DNA from 4 places in the Acetomicrobium sp. S15 genome. Region 3 is predicted to be linked to each of the others. Evidence: riboswitches for the same ligand, from Rfam matches in the RefSeq annotation. Region 3 holds a riboswitch; each other region holds the start of a gene.
The links. Region 3 has a riboswitch for molybdenum cofactor ahead of EZM41_RS06430 (response regulator). Riboswitches for the same ligand answer to the same signal wherever they lie in the genome.

Region 1: it holds a riboswitch for molybdenum cofactor, as region 3 does, so the genes downstream of both, EZM41_RS07355 (substrate-binding domain-containing protein) here and EZM41_RS06430 (response regulator) in region 3, are expected to answer to the same signal.
Region 2: it holds a riboswitch for molybdenum cofactor, as region 3 does, so the genes downstream of both, EZM41_RS00375 (molybdopterin-dependent aldehyde oxidoreductase) here and EZM41_RS06430 (response regulator) in region 3, are expected to answer to the same signal.
Region 4: it holds a riboswitch for molybdenum cofactor, as region 3 does, so the genes downstream of both, EZM41_RS02610 (aldehyde ferredoxin oxidoreductase family protein) here and EZM41_RS06430 (response regulator) in region 3, are expected to answer to the same signal.

The regions. Positions count from the first base shown of each region.
Region 1 is NZ_JADEVE010000273.1:7,573-15,080, forward strand. Features, by position in the region: gene EZM41_RS07335 (ParB/RepB/Spo0J family partition protein) at 1-742, shown strand, start outside; gene EZM41_RS07340 (DEAD/DEAH box helicase) at 1,114-2,832, opposite strand; gene EZM41_RS07345 (CoA-binding protein) at 2,920-3,375, opposite strand; gene EZM41_RS07350 (amidohydrolase) at 3,638-5,161, opposite strand; gene EZM41_RS14190 (hypothetical protein) at 5,158-5,289, opposite strand; molybdenum cofactor riboswitch at 5,421-5,542, shown strand; gene EZM41_RS07355 (substrate-binding domain-containing protein) at 5,612-6,472, shown strand; gene phoU (phosphate signaling complex protein PhoU) at 6,694-7,371, shown strand; gene EZM41_RS07365 (HAD family hydrolase) at 7,352-7,508, shown strand, end outside.
Region 2 is NZ_JADEVE010000025.1:27,008-34,515, reverse strand. Features, by position in the region: partial or broken gene EZM41_RS14130 (flagellar basal body rod C-terminal domain-containing protein) at 1-55, shown strand, start outside; gene EZM41_RS00380 (hypothetical protein) at 471-668, shown strand; molybdenum cofactor riboswitch at 919-1,045, shown strand; gene EZM41_RS00375 (molybdopterin-dependent aldehyde oxidoreductase) at 1,224-4,013, shown strand; gene EZM41_RS00370 (GntR family transcriptional regulator) at 4,565-5,290, shown strand; gene EZM41_RS00365 (isocitrate lyase/PEP mutase family protein) at 5,325-6,218, shown strand; gene leuC (3-isopropylmalate dehydratase large subunit) at 6,240-7,502, shown strand; gene EZM41_RS00355 (3-isopropylmalate dehydratase small subunit) at 7,499-7,508, shown strand, end outside.
Region 3 is NZ_JADEVE010000221.1:23,158-30,665, forward strand. Features, by position in the region: gene EZM41_RS06410 (pyridoxamine 5'-phosphate oxidase family protein) at 1-148, opposite strand, end outside; gene EZM41_RS06415 (hydroxyacid dehydrogenase) at 383-1,315, shown strand; gene EZM41_RS14180 (hypothetical protein) at 1,460-1,591, shown strand; gene EZM41_RS06420 (MOSC domain-containing protein) at 1,588-2,031, opposite strand; gene EZM41_RS06425 (SIMPL domain-containing protein) at 2,074-2,790, opposite strand; molybdenum cofactor riboswitch at 3,003-3,126, shown strand; gene EZM41_RS06430 (response regulator) at 3,119-3,811, shown strand; gene EZM41_RS06435 (aldehyde dehydrogenase family protein) at 3,942-5,375, shown strand; gene pruA (L-glutamate gamma-semialdehyde dehydrogenase) at 5,532-7,163, shown strand; gene EZM41_RS06445 (M20 family metallopeptidase) at 7,317-7,508, opposite strand, start outside.
Region 4 is NZ_JADEVE010000091.1:39,049-46,556, forward strand. Features, by position in the region: gene EZM41_RS02590 (triphosphoribosyl-dephospho-CoA synthase) at 1-45, shown strand, start outside; gene EZM41_RS02595 (ATP-binding protein) at 364-1,116, shown strand; gene EZM41_RS02600 (MoaD/ThiS family protein) at 1,609-1,995, opposite strand; gene EZM41_RS02605 (MoaD/ThiS family protein) at 2,026-2,265, opposite strand; gene EZM41_RS02610 (aldehyde ferredoxin oxidoreductase family protein) at 2,382-4,142, opposite strand; molybdenum cofactor riboswitch at 4,276-4,386, opposite strand; gene EZM41_RS02615 (gamma-glutamyltransferase) at 4,695-6,302, opposite strand; gene EZM41_RS02620 (DUF169 domain-containing protein) at 6,352-7,110, opposite strand; partial or broken gene EZM41_RS14550 (aldehyde ferredoxin oxidoreductase C-terminal domain-containing protein) at 7,200-7,301, opposite strand; gene EZM41_RS02630 (aldehyde ferredoxin oxidoreductase C-terminal domain-containing protein) at 7,339-7,508, opposite strand, start outside.

The DNA of each region.
Region 1 (7,508 bases), on a different contig from region 3:
TCCTCTCCAGCCGCGTCAGAGGATGGACGCTCTTGAACTGCAATCACTCGCCGATTCCATAAGAGAACACGGAATTGTCCAGCCCATTATCGTTAGGGCCGCGAAGGATGGATACGAGATCGTAGCCGGAGAGCGCCGCTGGCGCGCTGCAAAAATGGCCGGCTTATCTTCCGTGCCCGTGCAAGTGATAGATGTAAACGACAGCGCAGCACTCGAGATTGCCCTGGTAGAGAACCTCCAGCGCGAGGACTTATCCCCTCTGGAGGTGGCGCGTGCGTTGAAAGATCTGATCGAGCGCTTTCACCTCACTCATGAAGAGGCGGCCTCTCGCTTGGGATGGAGCCGCTCTGCCGTTACGAATAAACTTCGCCTCCTTGACCTGCCGGAGCGCGTCCGCAGCCTCTTGCTCGAGGAAAAGATCTCAGAGGGGCATGCGAGGTTGCTCCTCTCTTTAGAGAGCGCAGACGAACAGGTGCTGCTCGCCGAAGCGTGCGCGGAGCGAGGATTAAGTGTCAGGGATTTGGAGCAGGTTATCAAGCGCCGTAAGGCGCCAAAGAAAACTGTCCCACAGTTTTCCATACCGGAGGCCAAAAATCTGTGCGATCGTTACGGCATAAGGCTCAAGTTGATCGGACGAGGGAAGCGAAAGCGCCTGGTGATAGAGGGGTTTGACGAAGAGCAGGTTCGCCTTCTTGTGGAATTGATGGAGTCGGCGGCGCCGCAATTATTTCCGCGGAAATAATTGCCCCCCTTAGAAGCAAAAGAAGTGGTTGCTCTACATCCGGGAGATGTAAAGGACGCCATGATTGAGCTATGCAATAGCCCCTCGCAATAGCCGTGAGTATAGCAAGGCACCAGATTTGTACTTGAGGCTAAAATGCGGAACCATGTTGTTTTAGGCTCTTAAAGTAGTTGCTCTGTTATCGTCGAAGATACCCGAGGGAGTTGGCTTAGATCTGTGGTCCAACGCGTAGGGTTTGGTGTCTCCTGTACAAACGGCACAGGAGACACCAGCTTAACAATTCCTGAGAAATTCCCCTAAATATACGGTAAGGGTTCGATGGAAGCAGATCCTGGCAAAGGCGGCGATGGGTGCAATTTCAAAGACATGTGCTAATAGGCCCTCTGGCGATCCTTGCGGTCTTTGACGATCCGGCGCTTTCCTCGCTTTTCGCTCTTTAAGTAGGGTTTTGGGCTTCTTTCCGCGGGAGCCTCCATTTTTACGAATCCCCATTTTTCGAGAGCCACGGAGTTGTTTTTGTATCTCCTTAACGCTTCTGGCGAGAGCTCAATTTGCACGGAATCTCCTCGGATTTTGATTCGCGACACGTCTTTACCGCTAACGTTGAGGGCATTGCAGATGCTGCTCAAGACTCTACCCACATTCCACTCCCTGGAGGGCTTGAGAGCCATGAGCACTGACGTGGCCGGCCCTCGCGATCCTCCTCGCGCCTCAGCATCGTCGGTTTTTGGGGCCCTTTCACTCCGCGACGATCTGTAGGCCTGCTCCCGCCGCAACTCTTCTTTGAGGGCATAGCCCGCAGGTCTGTGACTGTCTATTTTCTCGAGAAGCCTCGAAACGAGGACTTCGGGTTCTTCCATTTCGAGCAGCCTTCGCGCCCACTCCATAAGGTCCTCTCTGGTATCGTCTTCAGATCCATCGAGAAGAATATGCTCTTCTATTTCCCTCTGTCTATGTCTGATGTCTTCGCTGTCCGGAGCATCGAGCCACTCGACCTCGATTGACGTCTGTCGCAACATACCTTTAAACGTCAGCGCTTCCTGCGGAGAGAGGACGATCGCGTTTTCGCCCCGCTCTCCGGCTCTCCCCGTACGCCCGCTTCGATGGGTGAAGGTCTCAACGTCCTCGGGCAGGCCGAGCTGGAAGACCTTGTCGATTTCGGGCACGTCCAGGCCTCTGGCGGCGACATTGGTGGCGACGAGGAGCGCGATGTGTCCTTTGCGGAACGCCGACAGCACTGTGTTGCGCTCCCTCTGAGTCATATCACCGTTAAGGCACGCGGCTGCGAAGCCTTCTTCCGACAGACGGCGAGAGACGTTGACCGTTTCGGCCTTAGTGTGGCAGAAGATCAGCCCCTTTTTGGGGTTTTCCCAAAGGAGGACGTTGATCAGCCCCTCGATCTTTCTCCGATGTGGAACCTGATAGACTTTGTGACGAATCTCTGAGTGTTGCTGCCCTTCTTCCACGAGGGAGAGGAAGCACGGTTCTTCGAGATATTTCTTGAGGAGTTTGCGCATCTCCAGAGGCATAGTTGCGGAAAAGAGCCAGGTTCGCTCCCTTGAGGTTGCGGCATCGAGGATGGCTTCGAGCTCATCGCGAAAGCCCATGTCGAGCATTTGATCGCCCTCGTCAAGGACGACCGTGTGGATGCTCTCCATATCGAGAGTGCCTTTTCTGAGGTGGTCCAATGTGCGGCCTGGAGTCCCTACGATTACCGAGGCGCCCTGTCTGAGATCGCTAATCTGGGCGGACATGTCCATGCCGCCCACAAGTGTCGCTACGGCGATATCTAACCCTCGAGCGAGCCATTTGGCCTCCTGCGCCGTCTGCTGAGCCAATTCCCGCGTAGGTGAAAGGATTAAAATGCGCGGAGATCCCTTCTCGAGCCTCCCTTCGTCATATAAAGGGAGCAAAAAGGCGAGGGTCTTTCCCGAGCCGGTCTTCGCCCGTACGATCATGTCACGTCTTTTGTCTTCCAACTTGAGGACTTCCTCCTGAACGGGCGTAAAGCTCGTAAATCCCCTTTCCTCGAGCCTCTGTGCGAGGCTCGTTCCGATGCCCTCAAAGAAGGCGGTGTTAGTTTCGTTCATCAATAGCTTGTTTCCTCCTACTAAATGTATTATAGACAGGCACAAAAAAGGGCGCCCATCCACGGGCGCCCTTCGATTGCATGCCCTTCATGGCAACTGACCAATTATCTCCTCTCGAGCCGATTTGTCAAGGGCGCAATAAACCTGGTGGGTAGCCATCAGACAAGCACCCTTGACCACGTCGTAACCATCTCGCTCGAGACGTTCCTTCGCTTCGTCGTTTTCAGCTCCGGGCTGCATCCAGACTATGGGCCTGTAGGGAAGCCTTCGTAAATCTTCTAACACGACGTCCTGACGCTTCGAAGACAGAAACAGCGCTACGATGTCGACCTTTTCCGGCACATCTGACAGCCTGCCGTAACAGGGCAGGTCAAGGAGGGTCTTGCCTTCCAGAGAAGGGTTGACCGGATATACGTTGAAACCTGCCCTCTTTAAGTATGTCATGACGCCGTATACAGGGCGGTTGCGGTTTTGTGAGGCCCCGACGACGGCAATCTTCGAAGGCTTGCAGACGAACTCTTCGATGATTTCGCCTATTTTCAATGAAAGCACCTTCTTTCTTCGGGATCGTCGTTAGGTTGATTTTGATGTTTTTGCGCTTTAGTCCCGGGTAGGATTGTACTCGTCCATTTAGGTTACTTCAACTACTTCAAAGTTTGCGGGATAGGAACATATGGGTTGGGATACAGTGTAAAATATTCGCGGGGACTGTTATAACAGTCCCCGCGAGCGCGCTTTTTGGCAGTTGGTTGTTATGTCCTGTAGAACGAAAACCGCCAAGATTCAAGATCCGGTCTTTGAGGGATTAAATTTTGGGCTCTTTGTAATATGGCTCCATCAACGGGCGCCACTTGGGCATATCTTCCTCAAAGAGACCGAGAGGCGGCTTCATGTCGTCGGGAATGTATGGTTTATACGGATATTTTTTACTCTCCTCGCCGAACTCGGCTTTGATCTTTTCAAGTTTTGCAGGATCTGTCAGGATGTCCGCCCCTGTGGCCGCCAAAACCTTGGCGCCCGTAACGAGCGCTTTGTGGCCTATGCCCGTGCCTACCGATGCCACGACGCCCCAGGAATGCCCCGGCACGCCCTTGGGCCAGCCCGGTGCACCGAGCGTAGCCAGAGGGCAAACCATGCTGATTTCCGCTATGTCGGTGGACCCTCCACCCGTGAAAACGGGTGGTTGTGGGACCAGCTCTATGTCGTTGGGCATGCCGTCTTGAGAAACGCCCATATTCTTTTGAATCTCTTTGGCATAGACCTGTTCTTCATCGCTCCATTTCGGAAGGCCGAAGAGCTTCGCGTTATCGTACATAGTTCTGGCAAGAGTTTCGTTGATATGCTTCTGGTGCATACCTAACATTGTCTCTATCTCGTATGTGCATCCTGAGGCGATGGCGCCGGCTTTAACGCAATTTTCGAACTTTTCATATGTTTTCATCAACATTTCGTCATTATTCCTGATGAAAGCTGCCACTTCTACCTTATCTGGAACTATATTGGGCCAGTCTCCACCTTGTAGTATCACGTAGTGAATCCTATAGCCTATATTCAAGTGCTCACGGGCGTATTCGATAGCCGTCCCCATGATTTGGGCGGCGTCGAGGGCGCTCACGCCGTCCCACGGGGCCGAACCGGCGTGGGCCGTCTTGCCGAAGAACCTGACCTTGACACCTATGATAGCGCTGTTGTGGATTCCGTACGCCACATCGTACTTGTTGCCGGGGTGGTTGTCCAATACGACGTCTACGCCGTCAAAGAGTCCGTCTCGCACCATGTATATCTTGGCAGAGCCAGATTCCTCGGCCGGGCAGCCGAAAAACTTCACTGTGCCGGTTGCACCGCTTTTTTCCATGGCGGCCTTCAGAGCTATCGCTCCAGCGGCGCCCGTGGTGCCCAAGATATTATGGCCACAGCCGTGTCCGGGCGCACCGGCAACGACGGGTTCTTTTTGGGGAACGGTCTTTTGCGAAAGGCCGGGCAGCGCGTCATACTCGCCGGTGAAACCTATGACCGGGCTTCCCGAGCCCCAAGTAGCGATGAATGCCGTGGGCATGCCGGATACGTTCTTCTCGATGGAAAAGCCGTACTTCTCGAAGAGTTTGATGAGTGCTTCTGAAGACTTGAATTCTTGAAATCCTAATTCGGCATAACTCCATATGGCGTCGGCCACCGATGCAAATTCTCCTGCGTGTTCGTCCAGGAACGAGGCTATGTCACTTTTGAGCGAATCGGCCGAGACCTGGGCGGCCATTGTCGCTGTGGCAGTGCTCAAAAGTAGCGCTGCACCGATCGTTAAAGCTAAAAACTTTCCCTTGATGCCCTTCATTTGTGCACCTCCTCTGAAATCTCTACTCGTCCACCGGCATTGTCCGAGGCCGCTTCTCCGATGTCGCCGGCGGCAGAACCCTTAACCGACCCTTGCTCCGCATTGCGTCGATTTATCTCACAATTCACCACCTCCGTCAATGACATCAAAATATTGCCATGCTTTATAGCACCCTTAGCCATATGGTGTCAAGGCGATCGGCTCGAGTGGTTGAAAACAGGCATAGGGGCTAATACAATAAATTTTGAGCAAGTCTAATAGCGGTTAAAGCCTCCGAGCCTTTTTGCCTAAGGGCAGCTTGCCTATGGCGATGGGTCGTTAGGGCGCCTTCGGAAACGATGACGCCTCCCGCGTTTGGAAAGGAGGATTGCAAGGGTTAAATAGGGAGGCCTTCTTGTGATGCGGGATGGCTTCCTTATTTTTTTAATTAAATTAACGGAGGTGTGTAACATGAGAAGGTGTGCGGTTTTAGCGGTCCTTTTGTCCCTGGGTTTGTTCCTTTTTTCGGCTGCGGCTTTGGCCGAGGCTCCTGCGTGTACGGAAACGTATGGAAATGGCTCAATCACGGTAAGGCTTGCTACCGGAAGCCCTGGGGAACTCGGCCTCGTAAAAGCTTTAGCGGAAGAATTTTGTAAGACTCACGATGCTAAGATCTGCTGGATACAGGCAGGTTCTGGGGCTGCACTCCAAATGCTCAAGGATAAGGCTGTTGACATGTGTATGTCTCATTCCCCCGCTCTTGAAAAGAAAGCGGTAGAAGAGGGATGGGCTGCAAATCGGACTCTCATCGGCTCCAACGAATTTTACATAGTAGGCCCTGAGGATGACCCAGCCGGCATAAGAGAGGCCAAGACCGCCGTAGAGGCCTTTACTAAGATCGCGAACTCAAAGGCTACGTTCCTGTCGAGGGGAGATAATTCAGGCACGCACGTGAAAGAGATGTCCATCTGGAAGAAGGCCGGGATAACTCCTTCCGGGGATTGGTATGTCGTCACCGGCGACTTTATGATCGCGACGCTCAAAAAATGCGACGAGCTTCGCGGCTATTTTATGACCGACAGCAGCACCTGGATAACGGTGAAGAAAGATATCAAGAATTTGACGCTCCTCTTTAGGGGCGATCCCGAGATCGTCAATATCTATCACGCCCTCACCCTCCCTGACGATAGCGACTCCACGCGCATGGCCGTCGAGTTAGTCAAATTTATGGCCTCCGAAGAAGGGCAGGAGATATTCAGGACCTTCGGTGTGGCGGAGTACGGGGAGCCTCTATATAACGACGCGGAATATGCAAAGCAGTTTGAAAAGTAGCACAAGACTTCAGTCTCAGTAACTGTGCAAATATTCGGGGGCGGGAGCAACTCCCGCCCCCGAATATTAACCTTTCGTTAAAATTCCTACATACGTACAAAGGCGTGATACAATGCAATCGCGCTGATCCATTCGAAAAACCTCTAAGGTTTTGACGGCCGCCGTCGAGAATTGAGGCGCGAAGATTTACGGACGCGCCTGATGCGAAAGGAGGGGGCAGATTGTGGGATGGAGAGAGCACGAGAATAGTCGAGCTGACGCTCGAAATGATGAGGCTGGTGAGGGAATCCCTCGCTAAGGGGATGAATGCCCTCGTGGACAGGGATGAGCTCTTGGGCGATGAGGTCATAACGGGGGACAAGTGTGTGGACGACTTGGAGCTTGAGATCGAAGAGGCCTGCATAAAGGCGCTGCAAAGGTGCCAAGAGGGAGAGGGCGTGCGCGCCGTCGTCGGCCTGTCTAAAATCATCACTGATCTGGAGAGGATCGGTGACTACGGCGTCCACGTGGCCGAGGCTGCAAAAATTCTGGCCAACAAACCGTTGCTCAAGCCGCTTATAGACCTGCCGAGGATGTCTAAGGACGTTTGCGAGATGATTAGCCTTTGTGAGGAGGCTTTGAAGGCGCGCGACGCCTCGCGGGTGACGCCCATCTGGGAGCTCGATGCCGAGGTGGACGCCCTTTACGACCAGATTTTTAGGGAACTTCTGACCTATATCCTGGAAACGCCAAGGCTCATAACGAACGCCCTCTATCTCATCCAAGTCGCCAGGCATCTGGAGAGGGCCGGCGACCACGCCACCAATGTGGGCGAACGGATCGTCTACATCATGAGGGGAGAAAAAGTAAAGCGAGGCAGAGCGTGGGGCGGCGCGGCAGATGAAGGCGATAGTCTTTGATGTATACACTACCCTCATCGACATATCCACCGATGAGGAAGATTGGCGCGTTTACGATAATCTGGCGAAGTTTTTGAGCTACCGGGGCGTATACTTGAGCGCCGATGAGGTTAAATGGTTCTATTTCGAAAAGATAG
Region 2 (7,508 bases), on a different contig from region 3:
AACCATTCAGACTGCTGATGAGCTGCTCCGTATAGCCAACAACTTGAGGCGATGAGGCGTACGATGATTAAAGTTTTCCGGATTTTCGGGTTGATTGGAATGATAATTTCACTTTGATTTTTAAGTGAGGCAACTCGGTAGGTTGACAGCGGAGGAGTCGATTGCTAAAATCATGTGGAAGCAAAAAATTCCTCGAGAGAAACGAGATTGCATAAAAATGAGCATGCAAAAGATAGCTGTAAGGTGGCTGTAGTGACATTAAAACATGTGAGAGACTTTGTTCGTACCTGTCCTTTTCCTTTTATCACTTGAAATTGATAACAGTGCGTACTGTGGAAGAATCGGCGTGAAAGTGACCGTTTTCAATATATGTTAGGTAGTCTCTGCATTTTTTTGAGGGCTTTATTAGCCTGAGTTTTTAGCTTTTCCCGGCCTTTTGACCAGTTTTTGGAGGCACTACATCTCGAGGGATGCTCAAGAAGCCTCTTTGTCACCATGAAGAGGTTAGCGAGGGCGAAAGCGATACACAGGCAGTTCGTATTTTTGGCCAGGTCCTTGCAATGTACCTTGACGAAACTGAGTATATTCTTGACGGCGCCGAAGGCGTGTCGCGCCCTGACCCTTATGCGGAAAAGCTTTCTGTTGCTGGCTTTGCCCCCTTTGGTTAACTTTTACTGCTTAACGCCGCGCTTGTGGATTTTTTGCTCGTCATGGAGTGGAGTGCTTTTTGGCGATGGCCTCGCTATTGCCGAAACGCGCAAAGTTTTCCTGTAGGCTAAATTTCGCATCTTTAGCCCTGTATATAGCTTCTATGTAGCTTCCTAAAGCAGCGTTCGTGTAATGGCATCGTCATAAACCTGTTCTAAGCGGTCAAGGTATATAAGGTAAAGGCATAAGGTATTAGAATTAAGAGATTTTATAAAACCAAACCTCCGAGTCGTCGTGCCTAAGGGGAATTCTCTATTCCCTATGGGCGGCGACCGATAGGTTTTCCCGGAAACGGGAAAGCCTCCCGTTATTTGGAAAGGAGGAGGCGCTGAAGAGCGCTTACAAAAAACGTAAGCCTTCTTTGGCAAAAGGGTCGCCTCCTTAATAAGAGGTGACCCTTTTTTAACCTCCTTAAAACGATTTAAAGCGAATGCTTAAAGCAAAACGTACGGTTGGAAGGGAGGAGGACTTATAAAAACCGCTTTAGGCATCCGAGAAAAACGAGGAGGGAAATCATGAAACAGTACTTAAGGAAAAGCATTAGGGTCAATGGATATCCTCATCACGTAGTAGCCTCCCCCGACACCATGCTAGTCAACATAATAAGAAAACAACTGGGCTTAACGGGCACAAAGCTCGGATGTGGATCAGGCCAATGCGGAGCATGTGAAGTCATCATGAACGGCAAGCTCATGCGTTCCTGCATCGTAAGATGGGATAGAGTGCCAGAAGACGTTGAAATTTTGACCATAGAAGGTTTGGGAACGCCCGACAAGCTTCATGCGCTTCAGTGGGCTTACGTAAAAACTGGCGCCATACAGTGCGGTTTTTGCACGCCAGGTTTCATTATGAGCTCAAAGGCCTTACTGGACGAAAACCTGAACCCAACTCGCGAAGAGGTCCGAGAGTGGTTCCACAAAAACCGCAACGCCTGCAGGTGTAATGGCTACATACAAATAGTCGATGCCGTAATGCTTGCCGCTAAAGTCCTCCGGGGCGAAGAAGAGATGACGGATTTTTCTGAAATGTTAGGCAGGGATGGTTCGGTCTGGGGCAGCAGGTTCCCGAGGCCAAGCGCAGTCTATAAGGCCACCGGTACATGGGACTTTGGCGATGACGTGGCGTTAAAGCTGCCCGACGAGACGTTATTTGCCGTTTGCGTATGTCCCGAAACTCACCACGCCATAGTCAAAAAGATAGACTTCAGCGAAGCCGAAAAGATGCCAGGAGTATATAAGATCGTAACGACAGCAGACATCTACGCTAACAAGGGCACGAACAGGATCAGGGGCCAAGTGGGCTCTAAAACCGCCACGACCAACGGCTGGGAACGCCGCATCCTCGTAGAGGAAGGAGACAAGATCCGCCAATGGGGAGAGGCGGTGGCCATCGTTTGCGCAACTACAGAGGAAGAAGCCAGGGCCGCTGCCGTAAAGGTGAAAGTCGAGCTGGAGGAACTTCCGCCACTGCTTAACATCAAAGACGCCATGGCCAAAGACGCCATCAAGGTCTATGACGAGATCGAAGGCATCGACGACATGCCTAACTGCTTCAACAAACGGCCCATAGTAAAGGGAGAGGACCCGGCTCCTCTTTTGGACAAGGCCCCCTACGTGGTGGAAGAAACGTTCCTGAGTTCCAGGCAGCCACATTTGACGATTGAAACGGATTGTGGCTTCGGTTATTTCGACGAAGAAGGCCGTCTAACAATTCAAAACAAAAGCATAGCCTTATATCTGCACCAAACGGCGATAGCCCGCGGTTTGGGAGTGCCACCCTCAAGGATCCGCATGGTCCAGAACAACACAGGCGCCACCTTTGGATACAAGATAGCCGTTACCAATGAAGCCCTCATCGGTGCCTGCGTCATCGCCACGGGACGGCCCGTTTACATGCGGCTCAACATGAAGGAGAATATCCTGCGTATGCCTAAGCGTTCCCCCTTCCTCATAAAGCTTCGCATAGGAGCCGACGAAAAGGGGAAGCTTGTGGGGCTTGAGCACACCTGGTATGTCGACCATGGGCCCTATTCGGAAGCCAGTCAGGACCTCACCAACAGAGAGGCCCAATTCATGGGAGCGCCTTATGGGGTTGAAAGGATCCGTGGCCGTGGCTATACCTTCTTCACAAATCACAAATGGTGCGGTGCCTTTAGATGTTACGGCGCACCTCAGACTTATCTCGCCGAGGAAGTCGCCATGGACATGCTCGCCGAAAAAGTGGGCATGGATCCGCTCGAATTTAGGGAGAAAAACCTTATCCGCCCAGGCGGAACGATGCCGAGCGGACAAAAGCCTGAAGTGTATCCGCTCCAGGCAATGGTAACGAGGATCAAGCCTTTTTACGAAGAGGCGAAGAAACGGGCAGCTGCCCTTTCAACAGATACAGTCAAAAGAGGAGTCGGCGTGTCGATCGGCATTTACGATTGCAACAGGGACGGCCCGGACGAATCTCACAGTGCTATCGAGCTGACCAAAGATGGCGTAATCCTATACAACACATGGGAAGATCATGGTCAGGGGGCTGATATCGGCTGTATTGGCACGGCGCACGAAGCGTTAAAACCCATCGGCATAAAACCTGAGCAAATTAAGCTCGTCTGCAACGACACGGCCAAGGCGCCAAACAGCGGTAACGCCTCGGCCAGCAGGAGCCAGGTGATGACGGGCGGTGCGATCGTGGACAGCTGCAGGCAATTGCTCGACGCGATGCGCAGACCCGACGGAACCTACCGAACTTACGAAGAGATGATTGAAGAAGGAATCCCCACGACCTACGAAGGTTACTGGAAGGCTACGCTCCGTAACGTCGACGGCGAAGTGCAATTTGGTGTGCCGATAGACGATGAGACCGGCCAGGGCTATCCTTTCGCCAACCACCAGTTCGGCGTGTTCATGGCCGAGGTGGCCGTCGATGTCAACACCGGCAAAACCACTGTCGAAAGGTTCACCCTCGTGGACGATGTGGGGAAGATAAACAATTACGCCGTGGTGGAAGGGCAGTTATACGGCGGCATCGCCCAGGGCATCGGCTTTGCGCTGACGGAAGATTTCGACGATGTACACAAACACGATAATCTCATCAGTTGCGGCCTGCCTTACGCCAAAGATATCCCAGACGACATAAAACTGATCCACATGGAAACGCCCCGCGAATTCGGCACCTTCGGAGCCAGCGGGACCGGCGAGCTGCCGCATTCCGCTTCACACGCTGCTATCCTCAACGCCATTTACAACGCTGTCGGCATCCGCATCAAGGAGTTACCCGCAAAACCTGAAAAGATATTGGCGGGCTTGAAACAGTAAAGGTCATATTTTTACCGGGAGCCCTTAGGCCACATGTCTTTGGGCTCTCGGTAACTTTTTTAAGAAAACTCTAAGAAACTCTTGAACAAAAACTTTAAAAAAACCGTATCTCAATATGCACCAGGCATTAACCACCTTTTCCTCTGTCCTTTGGTTAATTTGTCGCAACACCACACCTCTGAGGATGTTCAGCAAGCCTCTTTCTCATCCTGAGGTGGTTTGTAAATATATAGGTGACATTTAAACAGTTCATATTCTTGCCAAGTCCTTTACCAGACGTTGACACAAGCGAAGATGTTTGGACTGCCCTGTGATTGCCCCATGTCTCATTTCTCAAGAAGAGTGGGACCTAAGAGAACAAAACAGTGCATGCCTTCCTTAGTATTATTGGTAAGCTATCTGGACACTCAGGTGCAACTATTATTCGATACCAGTAGGACTTTAGACTCAATTTATATGGTTAATAAAAGTCAGAGTTGCATTCCTTGCGTTGTTTATGCTATCCTTTTATCACAATCGTTCGACTTTCGAAAGTAGAAGGGACTGAATAAATGGAAAATATGCTTGCCTATAAGAGCCTTTCCGCTGCCGTGCGAGATAAGATAATTGACCTTATTCTCTTTTCTGGGAGGTACAAACCTGGGGATTGGCTGAACGAATCAGACATTGCAATTGAGCTTGAGGTGAGCAAGGCTCCAATTCGCGAGGCCCTGCGCGAGCTTGCGGCAAAAGGGTTAGTGAAGATAGTTCCGCGAAAAGGCAGCTATGTGGCTGCTTTCACCGAGAACGAGATGGAGGAACTTTACAACTTGCGCTTTTTCTTGGAGATGCAGATATACAAAGACCTCATCAATAAAAAGAGGTTAGAAGAGGATGATCTGGCGTACCTGGTGCATCTCGTCGATAAGATGGTCGATTCTTCTCAGGAAGAAGCTCTTAGGGAGGTGATCTTGCCCAAATTCATGGCGTTGGATATAGAGTTCCACCAGTACTTGTGGAGAAAATCGGGCTTACGGCTTACGCGGAAGATACTGACAAATATACATTATCAAATCCTCTTGGGCATCATGGAAGACTTAAAGCATGCCGAAAGCTTGGAAGAGACGGCACGCCTTCACTACGAAGTGATTAAAGCACTTCGCCGGGCTGACATCAAGACGCTCGAGGAGAACCGCGCTTACAGCTACTTCGTGCGGCGTAAAACGGGCTTCGCAGACGTCCAGAAAAAAACAGATACAGGCTCTCTTCTGCCTGAAGAAAAGCCCGCTGCTCTGTAGTTATGAGTTTGTCTAAATTTATGTGGAGGTGAACATGGACGTGGTGAACAAGATTGCAAAACGCTTAAGGGAGCTTCTGTCTCGTAACCAAATATTGGTAGCACCAGGAACTCACGATGCCCTCACAGCTAAAATCATCGAAATGACGGGTTTTGAAGCTGTTTACATGACAGGCTACGGCACATCGGCCAGCGTGCTCGGTCAACCCGATGTAGGGCTTTTAACACAAACTGAGATGGCTTTTAGGGCAGCTAACATTGTCGAAGCTGTAAGTGTTCCCGTTATAGCCGATGGCGATACGGGCTTCGGCAACGCCATAAACGTGCAAAGGACGGTGCGCCTCTACGAAAAGGCAGGAGTGGCTTGCATTCAGATAGAGGACCAAGTGGCTCCCAAAAAGTGCGGTCACATGCTCGGTAGAGAAGTGATATCGACAGAGGAGATGGTCGGTAAGATCAAAGCAGCCTGCGATGCCAGATTTGATGATGACTTCATGATAATGGCTCGTACAGACGCGCGGACCAACTTCGGTATCGATGCGGCTATAGAGCGAGCCAAGGCCTACGAGGAAGCGGGTGCCGACATAATCTTCGTCGAGTCTCCCGAGTCGGTAGAAGAGATGAAAAAGATCACATCAAGCTTCAAAGTGCCGGTTTTAGCCAACATGATAGAGCACGGAAGAACCCCTCTTTTGTCTGCTCAAGAGCTACAGGAAATAGGCTACAACATAGCCATATACCCAGTTTCTTCTACTTATGTCGAAGCTAAAGCGGTTTTGGATCTCATGAATGAGCTTAAAAAAACTGGCACCACTGCCGGGATGCTCGAGCGCATGATACCCTTCGACAAGTTTAATGAGCTCGTAGGCCTGCCGACGATCCGCGAAAAGGAGCGCAAATACGCCACGGGGAGAAGCGCAGCCGATTGAACTGAAGGGGGGCATGGGATCATGGGCATGACTGCGGTCGAAAAGATATTTTCAAAGCATACAGGTAAAGATGTAAGAGCAGGGGAGTTCGTCTTTGCCAATGTGGATTTGGTCTTGAGCAATGACATAACCTCTCCTCTAACTGTAGAGCAATTCAAGAAAATTGGTGCAAAAACCGTGTTCGATAAAGACAAAATAGCCCTGGTGCCCGATCACTTTACGCCAAACAAAGACGTGCAATCGGCCTCAAATTCAAAGCTTCTTAGAGGATTCGCCCGCGAACATGGAATAACGCATTATTACGAAATCGGAAGGATGGGAATTGAACACGCACTTCTCCCGGAAGAGGGGTTGACCTTGCCAGGAGACTTGATAGTCGGTGCCGATTCTCATACATGCACATATGGTGCCGCGGGTGCACTGGGCATAGGTATCGGCAGCACCGACGCGGCCGTGGCTATGGCAACAGGCAAACTCTGGTTTCGTGTGCCAGAAACGATCAAATTTGTCTTCAGCGGAAAACTGCGCCCATGGGTCGGCGGCAAAGACCTGGTGTTGGCAGCAATAAGCGAGATCGGGGTTGATGGAGCGAGGTATATGGCTATCGAATTTTCAGGCGCTGCCATAAGAGAGCTTTCGATGGATGGCAGGTTTACCATGTGCAATATGGCGGTTGAAGCCGGGGCAAAAACGGCCTTTATCGAGCCAGATGAAAAAACCATCGAATACGTCAAACCGAAGGCGAAAAAGGCGTTTGTCCCTGAGGTCAGCGACCCAGATGCTCACTTTGCTCAAGAGATACGGGTAGATGTGGACGATATGGAGCCTTTGGTAGCTTGTCCATCAAGCCCGGCAAACGTCAAGCCCGTGAGCGAGCTCAGAGGTATATCTGTAGATCAAGTTGTAATCGGCTCGTGCACAAATGGCAGGTTGGAAGATTTAAAGATAGCGGCTTCCGTGCTAAAAGGCAAAAAGGTTCATCCTCATGTCAGGATGATTGTCATACCAGCCACGCAACGCGTTTACAAAGATGCCTTAAAAGAAGGCCTCGTAGAGATCTTCTTGGATGCCGGCGCTGCTTTCAGCACGCCAACATGTGGACCATGCTTAGGAGGGCATATGGGTGTGCTCGCTGAGGGCGAAAAGGCAATCTCTACCACCAATCGAAACTTCATCGGCAGGATGGGACATCCAAAAAGTGAAGTTTATCTCGCTAACCCAGCAGTAACGGCCGCTTCTGGCGTGTTGGGACGCATAGGGAGCCCAGAGGAGGTACTTTCATGAAGATCG
Region 3 (7,508 bases):
GGTAGAGAGTGCCATCTCGCCAGGCGTAATTCATGGGCACTACATAGGGCTCGTTTTCTTTGCAAAGGGCGATGTGGCACACCTTGCCCCTCTTTAAGATTTCCTCTATTTCGGCCGGGTCTTTTATCTCGCGGTCGCTCCTCCTCAAGGTGCTCCCTCCTTGTGTAGTTCTATAGGCAGACATTTTATCTTATTATACGAGATTTGTTCTTTGGACGTGTCGAGTTCTATCGAGATCTAAGGCTAAATCAGCCTTGCGGAGTCGAGCAAGATTGGCCGTAAGTCTGTTATGATAAGCGCAATTGGGGTAGCAAAAAGATGGCTGGTTTGCTATGCTGTTTCAAGTGATAATTGACACGAAGATTTTAGGGAGGCGGAAGTAATGGCAAGTGAAAGGCTTAAGGCTCTCATCATCGATGATATTAATCCTGTGGCGGCGGAGATCCTGGGAAAGTACATGGACGTGACGGTGGACAAAAGGCCATTGAAGACCGAGGAGCTCGCCTCTGTTATTGAGCCGTATCATCTTCTTATGATGCGGGTCTCGGCGAAGATCGGCCCTTCGGTGATCGACAGAGCGCCGAACCTGAAAATAGTCGCCTCGGCCACGGCAGGCCTTGACCATGTCGATCTGAGCTATTGCCGTGAGAAAGGTGTAAAAGTGATAAACGCCGCGGGCGGCAATGCCGAGTCTGTGGCTGAGCTCGCTTTCGGTTTCATGATATCCCTTTTCAGGGAGATTCCGAGGGCCAGCAAGGATGTCAAATCCGGAGTATGGAATCGGGCGGCCTATAACGGCAGAGAGTTGTTGGGAAAGACCCTCGGCCTCGTGGCTGTCGGGAACGTCGGAAGGAGAGTAGCAGAGCTTTCCAGGGCCTTCGGCATGAGCGTGCTCGCTTTTGATCCGTATGTATCACAGGAGGCGGCCCGCGAGATGGGCGTAAAGCTCGTAAGTCTGGAAGAGCTTTTGCGGGAAAGCGACGTGATTTCGATTCACGCACCCCTGACGCCGGAAACGCACCACATGATCTCTATCCCTCAGATAGCCATGATGAAAGATGGCGCATATTTGGTGAACGCGGGCAGAGGTGGCATCGTCGATGAGGCGGCGGCTTATGAAGCCCTGAAGAGCGGTAAACTTGCGGGGATGGCGGCTGACGTTATGGAGGTTGAACCGTGCCTCCGTTCTCCCCTTTATGAGCTCGACAACTTCATCGTAACGCCTCACTTTGGTGGCCAGACGCCCGAGGCCCTGAAGAGGATGGCCTCTATCGCTGCAGAGAGGGCGCTCGAGGCATTGGGGCTTAAGGCGTAAGCATCGTTCACGGAACTGCTACAGCCCGGGGTGCGGTTGGTGTTTTCTTAACCCGACTTTCGCGCCCCGGGTTGTATTTTTAGCCGGCTTCCCCATATTTGCGGCTGACAAGTGCGGTGATGGGTAGTTGGTGACGAGGCTGAGATGGATGGTTTGATCGGCTTTGAGAGCGTTGGTTATGCAGCCTTGATGAGCAGAATGGGAGCGTTTTTCATGAGCAGCGGAAGCGGAGGCAATAATAACGAACTGTTTCTAAGAGGTGGTGAGATCTCTTAGCGCTTTTTGTCTTCGGTCATGACGACTTCGTCGCCAGGCCTTACGACGCCTCCTTTGAGGACTTGGAGGAAGTAGCCTACTTTGGGCAACAGGCACCACCCTTTGTAGTCATAAGAATGGGGCTCGTCAGGTTTTTTGCCCTTTTCGGCCACGAGCAATATCACTTCGGATCCCACTTTTAGCTTTGCGCCAACGGGAATTTCACTCGGGAGGCCCTCTATGACCAAATTTTCTGCCAGCGAACCCGGCGGGAAGGAAAAGCCCGCCTCTGCCTCGGCAGCCCTTATATCCTCGGCACGCAACAGGCTCACATGGCGGTCTGAGAACCCCCTGTGGGAATCGCCTTCTATACCTTCACCGGCGACGAAGCGTGCCTCGGAAGCGCCCCTTTTTGCTTCTTGCCTTGCCGAACTAATACAGATGGCTAAGACTCGAGCCAACAGGGCACACCCCCGACTCGTAGCGAAGATTCTGCGCCAAAGTCATGGGTTCGTCAGGAAAAATTCCACCGTAGTCACTACGCGGACAGTTTTGTAGTCGGGCGAGCCCCTATCTCTGTCGTCTATTGTGAAGTAGCCTTGATTTGCCCTCCGTATCGCCCCAACATGGCTGCCGGAATCCCTGGCGAACTGCTCCGCCGCTTCTCTGGCGCTTTTAGTCGCTTCGGCGATCATTTCAGGTTTAATATCGTTCAGCTTAGTGAAAGAAAATTCGGTGGCACTGTCTTCGGCGAGGACAATACCTGCGGACACAAGCTCTCCTGCGCGCTCGAGGGCCTTTTTGACGAGGGGAACTTTGGCCGAACGTAGGGTTAGCTTTGTCACAGCCGTATAACGAAACTCCCTGTCCCTGGAGGGATCCATGTAAGGCAGCGACTTTACGTCCGTGATTTGGGGTGGCATGCTCGAAATCTCCGCTTCCTCGAAACCCATCCCCAATAAGAAGTTGTGCACTTTTGCCTTATTAGCGTCCACAAGCTGCTGAAGCCCCTCTAAATCATTCGCTGCATCACGAAAGGATATGTTCCATATAGCCAAGTCCGCCTCCACAATCTTTTCCGAGAGCCCTTTCACCGTGACGAACCGCTCCGCAGATCTGGCCTTGAGCAATGCGCCTCCCACCAAATACCCCGCCACTATGAGGCCTATTGCCAGACAAACCCCCAATGCGAAGGCGGATGAAACTCGCTCATCCCGCACAGCACATCCTCCTCCTTCACCCCGAACATCGTCCTGTTCCTTTATAGTGCAGTTAGACGCTTAGCTCATTTTATCACTTATCTTGAAGGACTATCGCAATATATGGCTTTTCATGTAGTCTTTGCCAGCCTGCACTCTTTTTGGTTGTGGTGCGAAAAGAAATTTTCGAGCGATCAAGGTTGCACGAAAGGCGAGTTTATGCTATTTACATAAAAGTACAAAACCTCCGAGCCTGTTTTGCCTAAGGGCGATCTGTCTATGGCGTCAGGCCGATAGGGCGTCTTTGGAAACGGAGATGTCCTCCCGTGTTTGAAAAGGAGGGAACAATATGCCTTCTCTTGCGGTTCTCATCGCGGACGAAGATCCGATGTTGAGAGCCCTTTATGCGGATTACCTTAAAGGCATCCCGGGTTATGCGTTAGCCGCGGAGGCCGATTTTGGAAGAGCGCTTGACAGCGTCCTGAGGGCGCAGGCCATAGACCTCGTATTGTTGGACATCTTCCTGAAAGGGTTCGGCCAGGTTGAGGGACTTCGCCGGACGAGGGCCCTTTATCCCAGAGTCGACCTGATCGTCCTTTCCGAGGGAAGGGATCCGGATGTAGTGCGCGGCGCCCTGTGTCAAGGGGCTTTTGATTACCTTATAAAACCCTTTACGTTTCAGAGGTTCAAGGCTGCCCTCGAAGCTTACCGAATTTACAATTTGGGTCTGACGCAGCGCAAGGCAGCGTGGCAGCAGGAGGAGCTGGACTGTCTGGTGAGGTCATCAATGAGAGCCCGCACGGTTTGTCCCGTACTCGTCCCGCCCAAGGGAGTACAGGTTAAACTGTTAAACGATGTCATGTCGCTGTTGCGCACCCTCGACAAACCGGTTTCAGCAATAGATTTGGGAAACAAACTTAAGATATCCCGTCCCACGGCCCGCAGGTATCTGGAGCACCTCGTCGATTCAGGGGTGGCGGAGGTGGAATATGCTTTTCGTAGGGTAGGTCGCCCCGTCAAACTTTATCGATTAAAGATATGAACAATAAGAGCTAAAGCGAGCACAAACATCCAAAAACTTTCGATCATGTTCCCCCTGGCGTATTCTTGTAAGCAAGATACTGAATGTATCTCCAGGTTAAAACAATAAGAAGCAGGGGGAATGGCGAATTATGCAAATGATTATAGGAGGCAAGAAAGTTAATTCGAGCGATGGCAGGACGAACAAGGTTTTTAATCCGGCCACGCAGGAATTGCTCGGTACCGTTCCTGTCGCTACTAAAGAAGACATCGAGCATTGTTTGGACATCGCTCAAGAGGGTAAAAAATTGTGGGCCGATACGCCCTTGGTCGAGCGTTCTAAAATTCTCGTCAAATATACAGGTTTGCTCGAAAGCCATAAAAAAGAATTGGCGACGTTGCAAAGCAAAGATATGGGAAAGCCGTTCTCGCAGTGCGTCGGTGAAGTCAATACGGCCATTATGTTGTTCGAAGGGTTTGTGGAAAGGGCGAAGCACCTATACGGAGAGACTGTGCCTGACTGTCAGCCTGGCGCAGAAAAAGACATACTTTTTACCAGAAGGGAACCCTTAGGCGTCATTGCCTGTATCCTTCCCTTTAACTTCCCTACAACTCTCTTTGCCCATAAGGTTGCACCGGCCTTGGCCTCGGGCAATGCGGTTGTCATAAAGCCCTCGTCGGATAACCCTCTCGTAGTTATACGCTTGACGGAGCTATTGTTAGAAGCCGGCGTTCCGGGTAGCGTGGCCCAGGTGATAACAGGCAGCGGGTCGATGGTGGGGAAGATTTTATGCAGCAGCACGAAAGTTAACGCTATTACGCTGACCGGCAGCACAGAAGCCGGCATCGTTGTGATGAGAGATTCTGCAGATGCCCTACATAGAGTAACACTTGAGCTCGGCGGGAATGACCCGATGGTTATTTTCGCCGATGGAGACCTGGAGTTAGCCGTTAACGAAGCTTACAGCGGGAGGATAGCAAATGCCGGCCAAATCTGTTGTTCTCCCAAGAGGTTTATCGTTCAAGAACCAATAGCTAAGGACTTTGCAGACAAGCTTAAAGCCAAGTTTGAAAAAATTGTCAAGGGCGACATCTTGGACCCCAGCACAGAATTAGGTTGTCTAATCAACGAAAACGCCGCTAAAAGAGTCGAGGAGCAGGTCAAATTAACGATACAGCAAGGCGCCAAGTGCATTTGCGGGGGCAAGAGAAACGGGGCGTTCTTTGAGCCGACCATCCTGGTCGATGTCACCCCAGACATGGACGTAGCGAAAGATATGGAGATCTTCGGGCCGGTCTTTCCGATAATCACCTTTAAAACGGAAGAAGAGGCTTTGGCTATCTCTAATAATACCAAATACGGCCTCTGCGCGGGAGTAGTTACCTCGGATGTCAATAAGGGCATCAGGTTCATGTCGAAAGTAGAGGCGGGCACGGTCGTAATTAACGGAAACAGCCGCTATAGACATATCGACCATCGCTTTGGCGGTTATAAAATGAGCGGCATCGGCCGCGAAGGCATACCGTGCACGATAGAAGAGATGACGCAGGTAAAAACCTATGTCTTGAAGGGTATTTTAAAATGATTTTTGATATGCTATAAATAGGGTGGGGTTATTTCGGACTTTGAAAACGCCCCGCTACTATAAGATAATGCCGGTTTTGGATAGCAACGGCTCCGTTTGCAGATCAAACGCTTGAGCGTGCCGTCCTTGACCTCGGCAAGAAGGAGGTCGCGCGTAATGAACAATGCTGTGTTCCGTTTTGCGGTTCCTCGTAACGAGGAGACCCTTTCTTATGCTCCGGGATCTGTTGAGCGCATCGAGATCAAGGCAGAGTTGGATCGCCAGAGCAGTCAGAAGGTCGAGATACCTGCCATAATAGGCGGCAGGGAAGTCCGCACCGGACGCTTAGGGAAGGTAGTTATGCCGCATGATCACGGCCATGTGTTGGCCAACTATCATAAATCGGGCCAACAGGAAGTCGCGATGGCCATAGAGTCTGCCCTCAAGGCCAAAGCTGAGTGGTCCAAGTTCTCTTGGGTCGACAGGGCTTCCGTCATGCTCAAGGCGGCCGAGCTCATCAGCAAGAAGTATCGTCATATCGTCAATGCCGCAACTATGTTGGGCCAGAGCAAAAATGCATATCAAGCCGAGATAGACGCGGCTTGCGAAAGCGCGGATTTCCTGCGCTTCGGTGCATACGCCGCTTCTTATATCTATGAGTGGCAGCCGTCTTCCGGTGGCGATTGTGTTAACAGGGTGGAGTATCGCCCTCTGGAGGGGTTTGTATTTGTGGTTTCGCCCTTCAACTTTACGGCCACTGCCCTAAACTTGGTCGCCTCGGTCGTGCTCATGGGAAATGCAGTGGTTTGGAAGCCTGCCACGACATCCTTATTATCCAATTACTATCTCATGAAGGTTTTTAGGGAGGCAGGCGTTCCCGACGGGGTTATAAACTTCCTGCCCGGCAAAGGGTCGGAGATAAGCGAGGTGGTGCTCAAGCATCCGAATTTCGCCGGTTTGCACTTCACCGGCTCGACGGATACGTTCACCGGACTTTGGGGCAAGATAGGACAGAACCTCGCATCTTATCGCAATTATCCCAGGATCGTGGGCGAAACCGGGGGCAAAGACTTCGTTTTGGCCCATCCTTCGGCCGACGTCGAGGAGCTGGTGACTGCTCTGGTCCGCGGAGCCTTCGAATATCAGGGGCAGAAATGCTCTGCAGCATCGCGCGCTTACGTCCCGCAGTCGCTCTGGGGTAGAGTGAGAGAGCTGTTGGTGGAATGGACAGAGGGGTTGTCAATGGGCGATGTCCGTGACTTCGGGAACTTCGTCAACGCCGTTATCGACGAGAGCTCTTTCGACAAGATCATGGGCTATATAGAGAGGGCAAAGAGTTCCGCCGATGCGGAGATCCTCGCCGGCGGCTTCGGCGACAAGAGCAAGGGCTATTTTGTGCGTCCCACCGTAATTGAAGTGAAGGATCCGCATTTTGTGACCATGGAAGAGGAGATCTTCGGTCCTGTTTTGAGCGTCTATGTTTACGAAGATAGCGCGTACGAAGATGTCCTCAGACTGTGCGACGAGACCTCGCCCTATGCCCTCACCGGCGCTGTGTTCGCCAAAGATCGAGATGCCATAGCGAAAGCGTATGATACCCTGCGTTATGCGGCGGGCAACTTCTACATCAACGACAAGCCTACCGGGGCTGTGGTGGGGCAACAGCCCTTTGGGGGTGCCAGGGCCTCGGGCACCAACGACAAGGCCGGAACCCACTTTAATCTCATGCGTTGGGTGAGTCCGAGGACTATAAAAGAAAACCTACTGCCGCCTTCTCATTGGAGTTACCCCTTTCTCCAATCAGATTAGCAGTAAATGGCAATTATCGAAATCGCTTTTAAATAACTTACATAAAACTGTTTTGTAAGTGATTGATTAAAGTAGAGTTTTAGGTGTTTTGGGTGGGAAGAGAGAAGATCAATTTTTAGTTCTTTTTCCCACCCTTATTTTGTATTGTGAACATTACGTGAGGAGCGCCGCAGCCACAGCTGCAAAGACGCGGGCGGATGTCGCCATCTTGGAGATCTCCACGTATTCGTCGGGTTGATGCGCCAACTTTGGATCGCCGGGGCCGAATATGATAGTGGGCACGCCCATGGATGGGACGAAGACGGCTGCTTCCGTGGCGAACGGAGCCTTGCCGACCTTCACGCC
Region 4 (7,508 bases), on a different contig from region 3:
ATCCCGGCAGAGCAGCTTCTTTTCCCAAGCGTATTCAGTTTTTAGAGGAAGTTGCCAAAAAGGATCGACATGATCAGTACTTCATAAAAACCATAATAAATAATTTACTGAGGCCTCGGAACACGCCTTAAACCCCATTGATGAAAACCTTCTCTAAAAGGGATTATTAGGATGGTTGCCCTTTTCGTCAACTGTAAGGAAACAGTGTGATTTCGAAGAGATTATTTTTGAGGAAAACCGTGGGTTGACAAGATAGGGGGAAACAGGTATTTTGTTACCAGAATATTTATAGTGAGAAGCGACTGGCGTGGTCGTATAAAACGGCTTGAGAGTCACAAAACCATTGGATACGGGGTGTGGTTGATGGGAAAGGCCAAGAGGCAGATCATCAGGATAGATGAGGACAAGTGTGACGGCTGCGGCCTCTGTGCCGAGGCCTGTCACGAAGGGGCAATTCGCATCATCGACGGCAAGGCCAGGCTTATTTCCGAATCTTACTGCGATGGCCTTGGAGATTGCATCGGCGAATGTCCGAGGGGTGCCATCTCTTTCGAGACCAGAGAGGCCGATTCCTACGACGAAGAGGCGGTAGAGCGCAAGCAGGTTCAGCAGGGTTCGCTTCCCTGCGGATGCCCCGGAACCGTGTTGCGCTCCCTCGCACAGGAAGAAAACGATTTCAGCGACGAAGCCGCCGTGGCGCCTGTCGAACCTGCCCGATCGATGCTCTCAAACTGGCCGATCCAGCTGCGCCTGGTGCCCGCAAACGCGCCATATCTAAAGGGTGCCGACGTTCTGCTCGCGGCTGATTGCACGGCTGCATCGATCCCGGATTTCCACGGGAGATTCTTGAAATGCAAAGTCCTTTTGATGGGTTGCCCCAAGCTCGACGACGCCGAGGCCTACAGGAAGAAGCTCACCGATATGGTCAGGGCAAACGGCATAAAAAGCCTTCACGTGGTCATCATGGAGGTTCCCTGCTGCGGAGGGCTCGCACGCCTGGCCGAAGGAGCAGTCGAAGAAGCGCGCAAGTCTATTGATCTCAAGAAGACCGTCGTAGGCATTCGCGGAAACGTCCTCGAGGAGGAAACGTTAAGGTATAGGTTCGGCGACGCTTGATCGCTCCGTCGGCAAAGAGGGCCGAATAGTGCCTGTGGCGCCGCCTCCAATTACCATGCGGCGATTAGCGCCGTCGGTCGTGGCTAAGCATACTCTGTCGCTTCCGCCGATAGGGCCAGGGTGCCAAACCTTTGTCTCTTCGTCTATGAGGGCTCTCCTTTTGGTGGACCCTCCTTTGGATAGCAGCTTTCCCGTTGGAACATGTCCGCAGGATGGATCTGATACGTAAGCGAGCCTGTCTGCGAAAGGTGGGTTCTGTAACCGTAAGGCATGCGGCCATTGCCACGGCTGCATGCGCTGCGTTTCCGCCTTTTTGAGGATTTCAAAGCCCGGCCTGGGCGACAGATACTTGTCTTGTAGTCACCGTGTCTCAGCGTGAAAAAACACGTTCCTCTGCGACGGGAAACGGCAAGACAACAGATCAAACACCATATTGGCCTACCCCGTCCTTCTCAGATTTTTTATATATGCTACTATTGCTATCAGCCAAAATCATCGCCGACCATCACTGAAATCTTTAAATATTTGTCTAATTCCTTTATCGTCCCGATTGCTTATCCCTTGCTTGAACTCTTCTGTCGCTGGCGCATCCTGGCGATATTGAAAAGGCCACATGCTCTTTAAGTCGAAGAAAGCGACTCTATCGCCATCCTGCAGAATCGTCGAAAGGTCCGGTTGAAATTTAGGGAGGGCGCTCAGGTTGCCATTGATAAAAGTGAATCCTCGTTCTTCGGTAGGAATTCCAATCTGTTCGAGGAGGTCTTTGATCGTGCTTCCCTGATCAAGCGAGACCTTTAAATGAGCAAAACCCGTCGACGCATTTTCTCCTCCAAAACGAGATAAAGCACCATAAAGCCAAACGTCGATTTCTATTTTCATTATAGGGCTCCTCCTCTTACAACAGATTGATTATCCGCCACCTACTGGTGGGAAAAGACCAACCTCATCTCCGTCCCTAAGTTGCCAATCGAGCTGACGCGATCGACCATTAACATATATCATGCGCACTTCATCAACAGATAATTTCAGGCGATTGAGCAATCCCATGACGCTTTCGCCTTCTGGAAGCTCGATCTCAACTGGGGCTCCTCGCTCTGTTTTTTTTGTACGATTTGTCAACATAGCGTAAAGTTTTACTTTTACTTTCATAGACACACCTCACGTTTACTCCCTTTAGTTTATAGCACAATCACATCAGCTTTATTTTTAAAAAAGCGGACAGAGAGAGTTCTCTCCGTCCGCTTTATATAGAATGCTCCGAATGCTTAAACAGTCTTGAGTACGCTATCTAGGACTTCATCAGGTACGTCAAATGTATGGTTATGCGGAGGCAGGGGCTCATATTTCATGAACTCTGGCATTCTATCATGTGAATCGTTCAGACCGGCAGCCACATTGAAAGCACGTTCCTTTCTAAGTATTTCAAGTCCGATTTTTATTACATCCTCTGCGGTCCAATTTGTTCCTAAGATACCATTACACTCCTCCACAAAGCCCTCGAATCCACTAGGAATATCTAAGATGGCAAAGGCGATAAAGAGACAGTGGCCTGTAGAATCGAGGAATGCAGTAGCAGCTTGAAGGTTGCGACTAATGGCGGCCTTACCTTCAGGGGATAAAGGATCTACTTTACCGCCAACGCCTAATATCTCGTTGTTTATAGTGTAACCTGAAGTGTGATCAGCTCCCATAGTACTCGTGGCATAGGTTACTCCTATACCTTTAACTGCACGTGGCTCGTAAGCAGGCATGCCTTGCCCTTTGACCGCTGGAATCCGCACAACGCCAAGAACGCGTCCTGCGGATGCAGTGCCACTCCCGAGGATACGGCCCAAGGGGGTCCCCTTCCCAATCTCATGAATTAGCTCTATGGCCTTTTCTCCGTCACCAAATTTGAAGATACCCGCTTCTGCGGCCACACCAAGGGTGCCACCCGTCTCAATAGTGTCCAATCCATAGGCGTTGCATAGCCGTACCATCTCTGCAATTTGGTCCAGGTTGTCAATGCCCAGGTTAGCGCCCAGAGACCAATCCGACTCATACTCGACACAGGAGACGTGCTCTCTTCCATCTTGCTTGTACCATGTATTAGAGCACTGTATGATGCAACCTGGGCTACAGGCATGATTGTAAACTTCTTTTCCAACACGAGTCTTATTTCCTTCAAATATTGCCTCACCGGCAATCTTAGGTGCTCCCTCAAAGCGACCTGTTTTGAAATTGCGCGTTGGAAGCCCCCCAGCCTCATTCAATATATTGATGAGCACAGCTGTGCCATACGTGTTTAAACCACCCTTCGGCTTTGTGATATCATGAGTACGCAGAGCATTGGCAAGCTTTTCGCAACCTTGATCGAATAAAGCTTTATCAACAATTGGCACTTCTGGCGCCCCTTGAGCACTTGTGACTATAAATTTGAGGCGTTTGCTTCCCATTACAGAACCAAGTCCGCCTCGACCCGAGTAACGAGTAGGTTGGCCTTTGAGGTCGTTAAATACGATCCCAGAGTTGGCATATCCATACTCTCCCGCGACTCCGATACCCGCTATGGAGATGCCTTTCCCAAATCGTTCGTAAATCTTGGGGAATACAGCGTAGAGATCACTACCTATGTACTCATCAGCAGGGAGAAACTCAATTTTTGGCCTTTCCTCTTTGGCATCCCAACTAATATGGATCATCCAATATTTATCTTCTTTAGGTTGACTATAGACAACGATGGCTTTGATCTTCATTCTAGCGACGTCGACACTCCACGACGTCCCTGCGTTTGATTCCTTAATTCCACCCGTTAAAGGGGATTTGGCTCCGACGGAAACGCGCGCAGATGTGGGAGCATCAGTACCTGTAACAATGCCAGGTGCAAAAACTAAGACGTTGTTGGGGCCTAGGGGATGACACAGGGGATTTACTTCGTCACAAACGATGGTCGATGTTAGTCCTCTTCCTCCCAAATTTTTATAAGCATTGGGCACGTCCTCTAATTTATACGTTTTATCGCTCATGTTTATTTTCAGAATCCACATACTATTTACCTCCTTCTCTCCTTCTTTTTAGAACGTGGACTCATCTTTGCGCTCTCTTCAAGAGTCGATACCCTCTGTTACGAGCACCAGCATCCCAAAATCAAAAATTCGCAAAGGTCATGCCATCACCCCTTTCAAGGCAATGTAATCCCCTTTGCGAATTGGCAGGCATTGAGATTGCTCCCAATACCCTAACGCTCATCTCTCCCAGAGGGAGAATAATGAGTCGGAGACAATTTTTAGGAGTTACGCAGTTGCCTGTGACCCTCCTTCTCAGAAAAAGCATTAACACAGAAACATAAGCCTGTCAAGAGCCGCGAGCGGCTCTATGTCACATAGCGTGGAAATATTCCGGTGGTAAGGATACCAACAAGATTCTTCTTAATTAGCTATGCATGCTGAACCCTGAGAACACAGACACCCTCAAGGCGTAAGAGGAACTAAAGCTGCAGCAGTATAGAGCTTTGCCAACGGTATGCGCATCAAGCTAAAAACTAAGATGTGCTTTGTTAGTTAAATCTATGTTATGCATGATCGTAAGAGTTTTACTGCCTACCATGCGGCGATCGTGCCGTCGGTCCTCGGCTCCGTTCCGCCGCAAAGATTTCCGTTTTCCATCCTCCAGATTATCTGCCCCCTGCCGAAGGGCGCGTGTTTCGAAGATATAGCCACGTCGTGACCGCGCCTGGCGAGCGCAGCAGCTATGTGCTCCGGGAAGCCGTATTCCAAGAGCACCTCTTTACATTTTACCCACATCCAGCGCGGGGCATCGAGCGCCTCTTGGGGGTTTAGGCCGAAGTCGAGCATATTCATGAGGACTTGAACGTGAGCCTGAGGTTGCATAAAGGCTCCCATTATGCCGAAAGGCCCTATGGGTTTGCCGTCTTTAGAGATAAAACCAGGAATTATCGTATGATACGGGCGCTTGCCGGGCCTTAAGGCGTTTGGATGATCGGGAGAGAGTGAAAAGCAGGCACCTCTATTTTGGAGCGCCACGCCCGTTTTCGGCACGACGATGCCTGAGCCGAAGCCCATGTAGTTGCTCTGTATGTAGGAGACCATGTTCCCATTGCCGTCTGCCGTGGCTAAATATACGGTATCGCTTCCGCCGATAGGGCCAGGGTGCCAAACCTTTGCCTCTTGGCCTATGAGAGCCCTCCTTTTGGCGGTCCTTTCTTGAGATAATAGCTCTTCCGTTGGAACGCTCTCGCAGGAAGGGTCTGCTATGTATGCAAGCCCGTCTGCGAAAGCGGCCTTTATCGCCTCTATCTGCAAGTGATACGTAACTGGGTTTTCTTTTTCCGTGAAGGAAAATCCTTTCAAAATGTTTAAAGCTATGAGGGCCACTATACTCTGGCCATTTGGAGGAAGCTCCCATACGTCGTAGCCGCGGTAATCTATTTTAACGGGTTCGACCCATTCGGGGGCAAAAGATGCTAAGTCTTCCTCATCGATGAAGCCGCCCGTTTTTCTGGCAAAGTCCGCTATTTTTCGGGCGATCTCGCCCCTGTAAAAGACTTCACTTTCGCTTTCGCCAATAAGTTCAAGCGTTTCTGCGTGGTCCGGTAAATTCAGCGTTTCTCCCGCTTGGGGCGCGCGCCCGCGGGGTGCAAAGGTCTCAAACCATGCCTCTTTTATCTCACCGGAAAGCTCTTTTTCGAAGCGCGAGCAGCTTTCTTTCCAGGCCGACGATACGGTAGGGGAGACCGGATAGCCATTCCGCGCGTACTCTGCAGCCGGCCTTAGCACATCTTTTAGCGGAAGTTTGCCAAACTTTTTAATGAGCTCTGCCCAGGCTGCCGGCACCCCCGGGACGGTCACGGGAACCCAGCCGCTTTTTGGGATTTCGTCGTAACCTTCTTTCTTTAAGCGTTCGATCGAAAGGGCTTTGGGAGCACATCCGCTTGCGTTTAGGCCGTAAAGTTTCCCGTCCGTACAAATGATGCAAAAAGCGTCTCCGCCGATGCCGCAGGAGGTGGGTTCTGTAACCGTAAGGCATGCAGCCGTTGCCACGGCTGCATCTACAGCGTTTCCGCCTTTTTTGAGGATTTCAAGGCCCGCTTGGGCGGCAAGGACCTGCCCTGTAGATACCATGCCGAGGCGCGAAAAAACCACGTTCCTCCGCGACGGGTAACGGTAAGTTAAAGGATCAAACGTCACAGAAACCCACCTCGCTTTGCATTTTCGTATATCGCTTATAGACCGTAGGTTATAAATCTTCTTGCTTTATGGAGTAGGCAGGCGGCATTTCGGGCGTAAAGGCCATATAAGGCGGCACCGGATATACTGAAAAACCTCCCTTTGCCGTGAATTCGAGGTTGTTTACAAGCCTGTCGCGGAAAAGGGCCCAAGGCGCGGCATATACGAGTTCATAGTGCTGTGTGCCGCCAAATATCCTGTCGCCGGCGCAGGGAAAGCCGACGGTGGGTTTGCCTGTTCCCATAGCAAACCCTATGGCAGAGCACATGGCTCCCTCAGCCACGGTGTCAGCCGTGGTCTTTTCCCCGGTGTCATAAGCGTTTGCGTGAATCAAGCGCATCATCTGGGCTGGGTTTCCGTATAGCACGACTACGTCGGGTTCATCGGTAAACTTTTCTAATGGGGATATAAATATGCCGGCATATTTTTTGCCTGTATCCCCGAGCCTGTATACGTTGGCCATGAATTTTTTAGCCACTTCCTCGTTTTTGCAATAAGGCCCCACGGCAGCTTTCCCAGAAAGGATGGCTTCCGGGGTTTTGATTAAACCTAAACATGCCGCGCCGAAAGCGCATACCATCTTTTCTGGGACGCCACTGTTGCCCATCTTTTGATAACGTGCCATGCAGACCAATTGGCATATGTTGAGTTTGAAAGGTAGCGGCGCCCTGGGCAGGTCTTCTTCTTTGGCGTAAAATTTTACCCCTACTGGAAATGTATCTAACCGCAGCAGTTGGTCGAGCTTTTGGGAAGCTTCTTTCGGTTCCATAAAATCCCCTCCTTCTGTTAGTGAGGAAGCACGAGGTGGGCTTGCGCTCATCGTGACACAGAACCCGCCTCGAAACCTATGCTATTATTTTAAGCTAATTTCAGCTCTTTGAGTTTTTCTTCCGTAGGCATACCATTTTTGTTCCATCTCCGAAGCTCGTGATATTTTGGGAGCATCTCGCCCAGCCTACAATGCTTTCCCTCATAGGCCCTGCCGGGATGGGTTCTTTTAACGGCCCTGGAGAGAGCGCGATGTCTTCTGTCGAAAACCGGCCTTGAAGTTGAAGAGCCACTCTAAATTCCATACTCTCTCGCCGCACTCCACGATCTTTTCAGGAGTGAAGTCGATCCCTGTAGTTGCAGAGAGTCGCGATGCCACTTCGGGTGCTCCGGGGCCGA